2 linked regions of the Halorhodospira halophila genome follow. The protein of the gene in region 1 binds, or shares a complex with, the protein of each later gene. Links are inferred from orthologs where the notes say so. Each region holds a gene or a part of one and is shown on either strand. Other genes may lie near its edges.

Region 1 (6,028 bases):
GGGGCGAAGATCAGCACACCGCGCTCCTGAAAGAGATAGGCGACCGAGTTGTCGGTGCCCATCTTGCCGCCGTGCTTGCTGAAGGCGTGGCGAACCTCGGAGACGGTGCGGTTGCGGTTGTCGGTCATGCAGTCGACCATGATCGCCGAGCCGCCGGGGCCGTAGCCCTCGTAGCGGATCTCCTCGTAGGCCTCCGCCTCCTCCAGGCCGGCGCCCTTCTTGATGGCGGCGTCGGCGCGGTCCTTGGGCAGGTTCACCGCGAAGGCGCGGTCCAGGGCCAGCCGCAGCCGCGCGTTCATCTCCGGGTCGGGCCCGCCAAGGCGCGCCGCGACGGTGATCTCGCGGATGTGCTTGGTGAAGATCTTGGACCGTTTGGCGTCCTGCGCCCACTTGTGGCGCTTGATGTTGGCCCACTTGCTGTGTCCAGCCATGGATCCTCTACAGGCTTGCTCGTCGGGGGGTCGCTCGAGCGCGTCAGGATACCACGCCCGCCGGGTTGGCTCCGAGGAGCCGCTTACGCCGCGGCCGGCTCGATCACGGCCCGGGCGTCCTCGCGCAAGTCGCGGCGCAGTAGCTTACCCACGGCGGATTTGGGTAGGGCGTCGCGGAAGATCACCCGCCGGGGTACCTTGTAGTTGGTCAGCTGCTGCCGGGCGAAATCGATCAGCTCCGGCTCGGTGAGTTCCTCGTCGCCGGGCGTGACCACGAATGCGACCACCGTTTCGCCCGCCTCGCCCCGCGGCGCGCCGACTACGGCGACCTCGGCCACGGCCGGGTGCTCGGCGAGGGCCTCCTCGACCTCATTGGGGTACACGTTGAAGCCGGAGACGTCGATCATGTCCTTCTTGCGGTCGACGATGTGGATGTAGCCGTCGCTGTCCATGTAGCCGATGTCACCGGTGTGGAACCATCCTCCGCGCAGTGCCAGGCGGTTCTCCTCGGGGCGTTGCCAGTAGCCTTCGAACACCTGCGGGCCGCGGCCGACGATCTCGCCGGTCTGGCCCTGGGGGACGGGCTGGTCGTTGTCGTCGACGATGCGCACATCCGTGCCGGGCAGTGGAACCCCGACACTGCCCAGGCGGTTCTCGCCGTGGGGCGGGTTCACCGCCAGGACCGGGCTGGTCTCGGTCAGTCCGTAGCCTTCGAGTGGGGTGTGGCCAAGGAGCGACCGCCACTGTTCGGCGGTGCTGCGGTGCAGGGCGGTGCCGCCGGCGATGGCGAAATCCAGGTGCCTTGGCGGGTTGTTGCGGAACCACTCCGCCTGCAGCAGGCCGTGGAAGAGCAGGTTGACCGCCGAGAACTTGCTGACCGGGAACTGTTCGAAGGCCTTGCGCAGCTTGTCCACCGGTCGCGGCGAGGGGCAGAGGATGTTTCGGCAGCCGTAGTGGTGGAAGGTCAGCAGATTAAAGGTGAAGGCAAAGATGTGGTAGAGCGGCAGCGCGGTCAGGACCACGTCCTGCCCCGGGCGGATGGCGTCGCCGGCCATGGCGCTGATCTGGCCGAGGTTGGCGAGGATGTTGCGGTTGCGCAGCTCTGCGCCCTTGGGTAGCCCGGTGGTGCCGCCGGTGTACTGCAGCAGGGCGAGGTCGTCGGCGCCGCGCTCGGGCCAGGGCTGCGGGCCCAGGTGTTCGCCGCGGCTCAGGACCGCCCCGAGCCGGCGGGCGTTCGGCGGTGCTGCCGGGATCTCGCGCTTGGCCCGCAGCACGCCGTGGACCAGTCCGCGTTTGAGCCAGGGGAAGAGGTCGGCGATGCCGGTCAGCACCACTTCCTCGACCGCGGTTCCGGTCAGGGCGCCGGAGAGCTTGTCGGCGAAGAGATCGACGATGACCAGCACGCGTGCGCCGCTGTCGCTCAGCTGGTGCTGCATCTCCCGCGGGGTGAAGAGCGGGTTGATGTTCACCAGCACCGCGCCGGCGCGCAGAGTGCCGAAGACGGCGATCGGGTAGGGGAGGGAGTTGGGCATCTGGAGCGCCACCCGGTCGCCGGGGCGGATCCCGGCTTCGGCGATCAGCCAGGCGGCGAAGCAGTCGGCCAGGCGGTCGACGGTGGCGAAATCCAGGCTGGCATGCAGGCCGTTCTCCAGGCAGGCGGTGTAGGCAGGCAGCCGCGGGGTTTGCTCGGCCCGCCGCCGGGCGATGTCCGCCACCGTGGTCAGTTCCTGCAGCGTCGGGTCGGTGCCGTGACGGGTGCCGTAGCAGCGCTCCCAGGGGCGGGCATCGTAGAATGCGGCGGCGCCTTGATCGCTCATGGTTCTCCTCCGTCGACCGTAGGTTTTTTTTGTCGTTGTGAGGTTAAACGATCTGATCTGTCCGGAGCACCATCACTGTGTCTGCACCCCTGCGAATCCGAACCCTGCCGTACATCGCTGATGGACCCGCGGCCATGCGCGCGCTTGGCGGCGAGGCGTGGTCGGCGTGGCTCGATTCGGGCCACGGTGGCTGCGCCGGAGCGCGCTACGACATCCTCGTCGCCCGGCCGACGGTTACCCTGGTCGCCGCCGGCGGGCAGACCACCATCCGCCGCGGCGGGCGAGTAGAGCGCCGCGGCGGCGATCCGCTGGCGCACCTGGCCGCCGAGCTCGATGCCCTCGGGCCGCTGCCGGTCGATGGCCGCTGGCCGTTCACTGGCGGCGCAGTGGGGTATTTCGGCTACGATCTGGGGCGGCGGCTGATGGGGGTGGGGGGACCGGACCCCGGCATGCCCGAGATGGCGGTGGGCATCTACGAGCAGGCGGTGATCACCGACCATCATCACGGCTGCAGCATGGCGGTGGGGCGGCGCCTCGATGAGGACTGGTTGGCCGATATGGCGCGGCGCCGGGAGGCGGGTGGCAGCGTGCAGCCGTGGTCCACGGCCGGAGCGCTCCGGCGCGAACCGGAGGCCGACGGGTACGCCGCCGCCTTCCGGCGGGTGCAGGCGTATTTGCACGCCGGCGACTGTTATCAGGTAAATCTGGCCCGCCGCTTCTCGGTGCCCTACCGGGGCGATCCGCGGGCCGCCTACCTCGCCCTGCGCGCCGCTTCGTCGGCACCGTTCGCGGCGTGGCTGCGCTTCCCCGGGGGCGATGTGCTCAGCCTGTCGCCGGAGCGTTTCCTGCATCTCGATGGCGATGGGGGAGTGACCACGGAGCCGATCAAGGGCACCCGGCCGCGGGCGGCCGATCCGGCTGAGGATGCGGCGGCCCGGCGTGATCTGTTGGGCAGTGCCAAGGACCGGGCCGAGAACGTGATGATCGTGGACCTGCTGCGCAACGACCTGGGCAAGGGGTGCGCGGTGGGCAGCGTGCGGGTGCCCTCGCTGTGCCGGGCGGAACGCTTTGCCAGCGTGCACCATCTGGTCAGCACCGTGACCGGACGCCTGGCGCCGGGGCGGTGTGCCACCGATCTACTGCGTGACTGCCTGCCCGGCGGTTCCATCACCGGTGCGCCGAAGCGCCGGGCCATGGAGATCATCGCCGAGCTCGAGCCGGGGCCGCGCGGTGTTTACTGTGGGGCCATCGGCTACCTGGGGCTGGACGGGCGCATGGACACCAGCATCGCCATTCGGACCGCCACCTGTCGCGGCGGGACCATGACCTACTGGGCCGGCGGGGGCGTGGTAGCGGACTCCACCGCCGAGGCCGAGCTGCAGGAGACGGAGGACAAGGCCGCCGGCTTCCTGTCACTGGCCGAAGGCGGAGGGCCCGCGGCGGCGGTCAGTCGTCGCCGCTGAGCAGCTGCGCGAAGGCTGCCAGGGCCTCGTACTCCTCGCGGCAGGCGGTGCTCACGCGTTCGAGTTTGCGCTGCGGGATGGGCGGGGCGTCGGCGCACTGCTCCGGATCGAAGCCCCGTTGCAGCCACTCGTTGGCGAACCGGATGGTGGCCACCAGGTCCGCGTGGGGGCCCTCGTAGCGGTCGCGGTGGGCGTTCTCGGTGGCGACGGCGATCGGCTCGGGGATCGACCACTCGCGCAACAGCAGTGCGCCGGCCTCGCCGTAGTCGCAGCCGAGCGCCTGGTAGGTCAGTCCGGCCAGCGAGCGCTCCGGGTCCGCCTCATGTTCGGCGAGGATCTCATCCATGGTCTGCGGGAAGATGTGGACCAGCAGGAGCAGGCCGATGCTGTGCAGGACGCCGCCCAGATAGGCGGCGTCGCGGCTCTCGCGCGGCGCGGCATCGGGGGCGAGGCGGGCGGCACAGAAGGCGGTGCCCAGGGCCTCGTGCCAATAGCGCTGCAGCTGGAAGTGTGGGCACTGGGCGGTCCGGAAGAGTTCGTTGAGCAGCAGCGAGGTGGCGAGCACGCGTACCCGGTTGAGCCCGATGCGCATGATCGCCTGCTCGAGCGAGTAGACGGTCTCGCGCCGGGAGAAGAAGGCGTAATTGGCGATGGCCACGATGCGCGCCGCCAGGCCCGGCTCGCGGGCCAGGGTTTCGGCGACATCACTGATGTTGACCTCGTTGTGGCTGGTGGCCACAAGGATGTCGTGAGCGACGTAGGGCAGGGCGGGCAGGGTCTCGGAATCACCCAGCCGCTCCAGTGTGGCCACCCGGTCGGCGTTGCCCATGAGAAACCTCGGTTGCGGTTCGGTGGGGCCAGCCTGGGGGGTCGGGCCAGCGCCGCGTGAAAGTTCTCCCCCATGTTAGCAACTCGCTTGACACTCTACGCACCGCAGCATAGGGTTCGGTTGCCCGCGCCGGAGGCCCTGAATGTCAGATACCCGGATCATCAAGAAGTACCCCAACCGCCGCCTCTACGATACGGCGATCTCGAGCTATATCACCCTGGCCGACGTCAAGCGCCTGGTGCTCGAGAGTGTCGACTTCCAGGTCGTCGACGCCAAGACGCGTGAGGACATTACCCGCAGCATCCTGCTCCAGATCATCAGCGAGGAGGAGGAGGAGGGCGAGCCGATCTTCTCCAGCCAGCTGTTGGCCCAGTTGATCCGGGCCTACGGCGGCAACATGCAGAACATGCTCACCAGCTATCTGGAGAAGAGCCTGGAGCTCTGGGCGGATCAGCAGCGCGTCTTCCAGCAGCGTACCCGCGAGTTCATGGACCATAACCCCATGAACATCATGACCCAGTTCGCCGAGCGTAACCTGGCCCTGTGGCGCCAGATGAGCGGGATGGACAGCAGCCGCGACGAGGAAGGCAGCCGTGACGAGGAAGGCAGCGGCGGGTTCGAGGATCCGCCCGCCTCCAACCGGGGCCCCGGTCGCCACCGCCAGGATCAGTAAAGCTGAATAACTGACCCCGCCAAGGCTTTCCGGCTTTCCAGGGTGCGCTGTGCCGGGTGATTTCGCAGGTCTCCCGTAACCCCTCCAGATTCCGCCCTGCGCCGTCGTTGGCCGGGCTTGCCGGCCCGCGTTGACACTCGCTGCGGCGCAGCATAAGCTTCTTAGGCGCAGCATATGCTGCGATGCACAAAAGTGGTGCAGCGCGGCATCCGGCCGTGCGCCCGCTGCGTGCAAGTCCAATGCAGAAAAGCGAGGAATACCGATATGGCAGGTCGTTTGGCCCTGGTAACCGGAGGCAACGGTGGCATCGGCACCGCTGTCTGTCGCGAACTCGCCGCGCAGGGATATCGCGTGGTCACCACCTGCGTGGACGCCAAGGCGGAGCGCGTTGAGGATTGGCAGGCGCAGCTGCGCGAGGAGGGCTACGAGGTCGGCTACGTTGAGTGCAACGTGGCGGATTACGAGTCCTGCCAGCGCATGGCCGAACAGATGAAGCAGGCCTACGGCGAGGTGGAGGTGCTGGTCAATCTCGCCGGCATCACCCGTGACGCCTTTTGCCACAAGATGGAGCACCAGGACTGGCAGGATGTCATCGACATCAACCTGGACAGCGTGTTCAACGTCACGCGCCAGTTCCTCAACGGCATGCGGGATCGCGGCTTCGGGCGCATCGTCAATGTCGCCTCGGTGAACGGTCAGACCGGGCAGTTCGGTCAGGCGAACTACTCCGCGGCCAAGGCCGGCATGCACGGCTTCACCATGGCGCTGGCCAAGGAGAACGCACGTAAGGGTGTCTCGGTGAACACCGTCTCACC
Region 2 (3,843 bases), on another replicon or contig:
GACCGAGATCGCCGTCTACGGCCACCGGGTCGAGGTTCGCCGCGACGGCGCGCTGGTCGACGAGGAGCAGGTTCGCGATCCGCTCGCCTGGATCGAGGCCTACCAGCACCGCCACCGCGCCGCAACGCCCTCCGGATTCCCGCAGATGCCGCGTTTTCTCGGCGGGCTGGTGGGGTATTTCGGCTACGATACCGTGCGTTACGTCGAGCCGCGCCTGGCTGAGGGGGCCCCGGAAGACGCCCTGGGGCTGCCGGATATCTGCCTGGTGGAGGCCGAGGAGGTGGTGGTCTTCGACAACCTCGCTGGCCGGCTCTACCTGGTGGTCCACTGCGACCCGCGCGAGCCCGGCGCCTATGAGGCCGGGCTAGCCCGGCTCGACGAGCTGGCCGCGCGGCTGGCCGAGCCCGTGCAGCGGCCCCCGTCCCGGGGGCGTGGTGTGGCGGCCGGCGAGCCCCGCTACAACTTCACCCAGGCCGGCTTCGAGGACGCGGTGGAGCGGATCCGCGAGTATATCGCTGCAGGCGACGTGATGCAGGTGGTTCCCTCGCAGCGCATGAGCATGCCGTTCAGCGCCGAGCCGCTCGATCTCTACCGGGCGTTGCGTTGCACCAATCCGTCGCCTTACATGTATTTCCTCGATCTGGGTGCGTGCCAGGTGGTCGGATCCTCGCCGGAGATCCTGGTCCGCCTCGAGGATGGCGAGGTGGCCGTGCGTCCCATCGCCGGGACCCGCAAGCGCGGGGCCACCGAAGCCCGCGACCGGGAGCTGGAGCAGGAACTGGTCTCGGACCCTAAGGAGATCGCCGAGCACGTGATGCTCATCGACCTCGGGCGCAACGACGTCGGCCGGGTGGCCGAGACCGGCACCGTGCGCCTGACCGAGCGCATGGTGGTGGAGCGCTACTCCCAGGTCATGCACATCGTCTCTAACGTGGTTGGCCGGCTGCGTCCCGGGCTCGGCCCCATGGACGTGCTGCGGGCCACGTTCCCCGCCGGGACAGTCTCCGGCGCGCCGAAGATCCGCGCCATGGAGATCATCGACGAGGTCGAGCCGGTCAAGCGGGGCGTTTACGCCGGGGCCGTCGGCTATCTGTCCTGGTCGGGCAATATGGATACCGCCATCGCCATCCGCACGGCGGTGGTCCACGATGGCCAGGTCCATGTCCAGGCGGGCGCCGGGGTGGTCGCCGACTCGGTCCCCGAGCTGGAGTGGAAAGAGACCCTGAACAAGGGCCGGGCGTTGCTGCGCGCCGTCGAGATGGCCGAGGCTGGCTTATGATCCTGATGATCGACAACTACGACTCGTTCACCTGGAACCTGGTCCAGTACCTGGGTGAGCTGGGTGCCCGGGTCGAGGTGGTGCGCAACGACGAGATCAGTGCCGATGAGGTGCGCCGCTTGCGTCCGGAGCGCATCGTGATCTCGCCAGGGCCCTGCACGCCCAACGAGGCCGGCGTGTCGCTTGAGGTGGTCCGCTGCCTGGCCGGCGAGGTGCCCATCCTCGGCGTCTGTCTCGGGCATCAGACCATCGGGCAGGTGTTCGGTGGCCGCGTGGTCCGGGCCCGCGAGGTCATGCACGGCAAGACGTCCGCGGTGCGTCACCGCGGCCAGGGAGTCTTCGCCGGCCTCCCCGAGCCGCTGGAGGCCACCCGCTACCACTCGCTGATCGTCGAGCGCGAAAGCCTCCCTGAGGAGCTGGAGATCACCGCCTGGACCGAGGGGGCCCACGGCGCCGTCGACGAGATCATGGGTCTGCGCCATCGCCGTCTCCCGGTCGAGGGGGTGCAGTTCCACCCGGAATCGATCCTCACATCGTCCGGCCACGATCTGCTACGCAACTTCCTCGAGCAGCCCCGCGCCGTCGCCTGAACCCTGCCCCTAGTACCCTGAACCATCAAAAAACCGAGGCACCCCATGGACCTAACCGCCGCCCTTCGTCGAATCACGGAAAACCAGGACCTCAGCCCCGATGAGATGACCGCGGTCTTCCGCACGATCATGACCGGTGGGGCCACGCCGGCGCAGATCGGTGGCTTCCTCATCGGCATGCGCCTGAAGGGGGAGACGGTCCAGGAGATGGCCGCTGCTGCCTCGGTCATGCGTGAGCTCGCCGAGCGGGTCGATGTCGGCGACGACTTCCACCGCCTGGTGGACACCTGCGGCACCGGCGGTGATGCCAGCGGCACCCTGAATGTCTCCACCGCCGCCGCCTTCGTCACCGCCGCCGGGGGCATCCCGGTGGCCAAGCACGGCAACCGCTCGGTCTCCGGGCGCAGTGGCAGTGCCGATCTGCTCGAGGCCTGCGGCGCCACGCTGGAGCTCAGCAGCGAGGCGGTGGCCGAGTGCATCCGCCGGGTCAACGTCGGTTTCCTCTTTGCCCCGCTGCACCACAGCGCCATGAAGCACGCCGTGGGGCCGCGCAAGGAACTCGGTGTGCGCACCCTGTTCAACCTGGTCGGCCCCCTGTCCAACCCGGCCGGGGCGCGGCGCCAGTTGCTCGGGGTGTTCGGCCAGGAGTGGGTGCGCCCGGTGGCCGAGGTGCTGCAGACCCTGGGCAGCGATCATGTGCTGGTGGTCCACGCCGAGGACGGGCTGGACGAGATCAGCATCGCCGCCCCGACGCGGATCGCCGAGCTGCGCAACGGGCAGATCGAGGAGTACACCGTCACGCCGGAGGATCTGGGGCTGCGCAGCGCGCCGCTCAATGAGGTGACCATCTCCGGCACCAAGGACAGCCTGGCGATGATCCGTGCCGCCTTCGCCGGCGAGCGCATTGCCGCCATGGAGCTGATCGCCGCCAACGCCGGTGCCGCGCTCTATGTCGGCGGTGAGGCGCCCGATCTGCGTCGTGGTGTGGAGCGGGCTCGGGAACTCATGACCTCCGGGGCCGCCGCCCAGACCCTGGAGCGCTTCGTGGCGACGACCCGGGAGCTCGCCCAATGAGCGCCACCGGGACGCCGGATATCCTGCGCCGCATCCTGCGCCGCAAGGCCGAGGAGGTGGTCGAGCGCGCCGAGGCCCGATCGCTGCGCGAGTTGTCGGCCGCCGCTGCCGACCTGGCGCCGACCCGCGGGTTCTGCGATGCGCTGCTGCAGCGGGTTGAGGCCGGCGGCGCCGGGGTCATCGCCGAGATCAAGCGCGCCTCGCCCAGCCGTGGCGTGATCCGCGACGACTTCCGGCCGGCGGCCATCGCCGCCGACTACCAGCGTCACGGTGCCGCCTGCCTGTCGGTGCTGACCGACCGCGACTTCTTCCAGGGCGATGACGCCCATCTGCAGGAGGCCCGCGAGGCCGTCACCGTGCCGGTGCTCCGCAAGGACTTCACCGTCGATGCCTATCAGGTCTACGAGGCGCGTGTCCTCGGGGCGGACTGCATCCTGCTTATCGCCGCGGCGCTGGGTGATGCGCAGCTGGCAGAGCTGCACGCCCTGGCGGTGGAACTGGGCATGGATGTGCTCATCGAGGTCCACGACGCCGAGGAGCTGGCCCGGGTCGCACCGCTGGGGCCGGCGCTGGTCGGCGTGAACAACCGGGACCTGCGGACCTTCCATACCGATCTGGCAACCAGCGAGGCGCTGGCCGGGGCGATGCCCTCCGGTGCCCTGGCAGTGACCGAGAGCGGCATCCACACCGCCGGGGATGTGGCCCGTATGCGCGCGGCCGGCATCCACGCCTTCCTGGTCGGCGAGGCGTTCATGTCCGCGGAGAGCCCGGGGGAACGGCTCGCCGAGCTCTTCGGCGGCCCCGCTGGGGCGTGACCGGCGGGGTGGCCGTGGGCCGCGCGGCGGGTGTTCCACGGAACGTCGGCCGCGGAGCTACTGTCCATTACAACGGTGGCGTTAT

Evidence for each region. Proteins that work in one complex are often made in the same cells at the same time.
Region 2: the proteins of pabB (region 1) and CCR79_RS11100 are in contact, whole or in part, in a solved structure (PDB 8RP0), measured with the Escherichia coli proteins. The link is inferred for Halorhodospira halophila from one-to-one orthologs.

Annotation. Positions count from the first base shown.
Region 1 is NZ_NHSN01000029.1:33,809-39,836, reverse strand. The notes cover bases 1,674-4,546. They hold pabB (aminodeoxychorismate synthase component I), read left to right. Parts: upstream 1,674-2,382; coding sequence 2,383-3,711; downstream 3,712-4,546. Other genes in these bases: CCR79_RS11725 (HDOD domain-containing protein), read right to left, coding at 3,695-4,540; CCR79_RS11735 (AMP-binding protein), read right to left, coding at 1,674-2,248. In the rest of the region: CCR79_RS11740 (YebC/PmpR family DNA-binding transcriptional regulator), read right to left, coding at 1-431; more of CCR79_RS11735, read right to left, coding at 515-1,673; polyhydroxyalkanoate synthesis repressor PhaR, read left to right, coding at 4,683-5,213; phbB (acetoacetyl-CoA reductase), read left to right, coding at 5,478-6,028. UniProt on the Escherichia coli protein: Part of a heterodimeric complex that catalyzes the two-step biosynthesis of 4-amino-4-deoxychorismate (ADC), a precursor of p-aminobenzoate (PABA) and tetrahydrofolate.
Region 2 is NZ_NHSN01000025.1:371,540-375,382, reverse strand. What follows is about bases 73-3,072. They hold CCR79_RS11100 (anthranilate synthase component II), read left to right. Parts: upstream 73-1,275; coding sequence 1,276-1,869; downstream 1,870-3,072. Other genes in these bases: trpC (indole-3-glycerol phosphate synthase TrpC), read left to right, coding at 2,940-3,072; trpD (anthranilate phosphoribosyltransferase), read left to right, coding at 1,915-2,943; trpE (anthranilate synthase component I), read left to right, coding at 73-1,279. In the rest of the region: more of trpE, read left to right, coding at 1-72; more of trpC, read left to right, coding at 3,073-3,758. UniProt on the Escherichia coli protein: Part of a heterodimeric complex that catalyzes the two-step biosynthesis of 4-amino-4-deoxychorismate (ADC), a precursor of p-aminobenzoate (PABA) and tetrahydrofolate.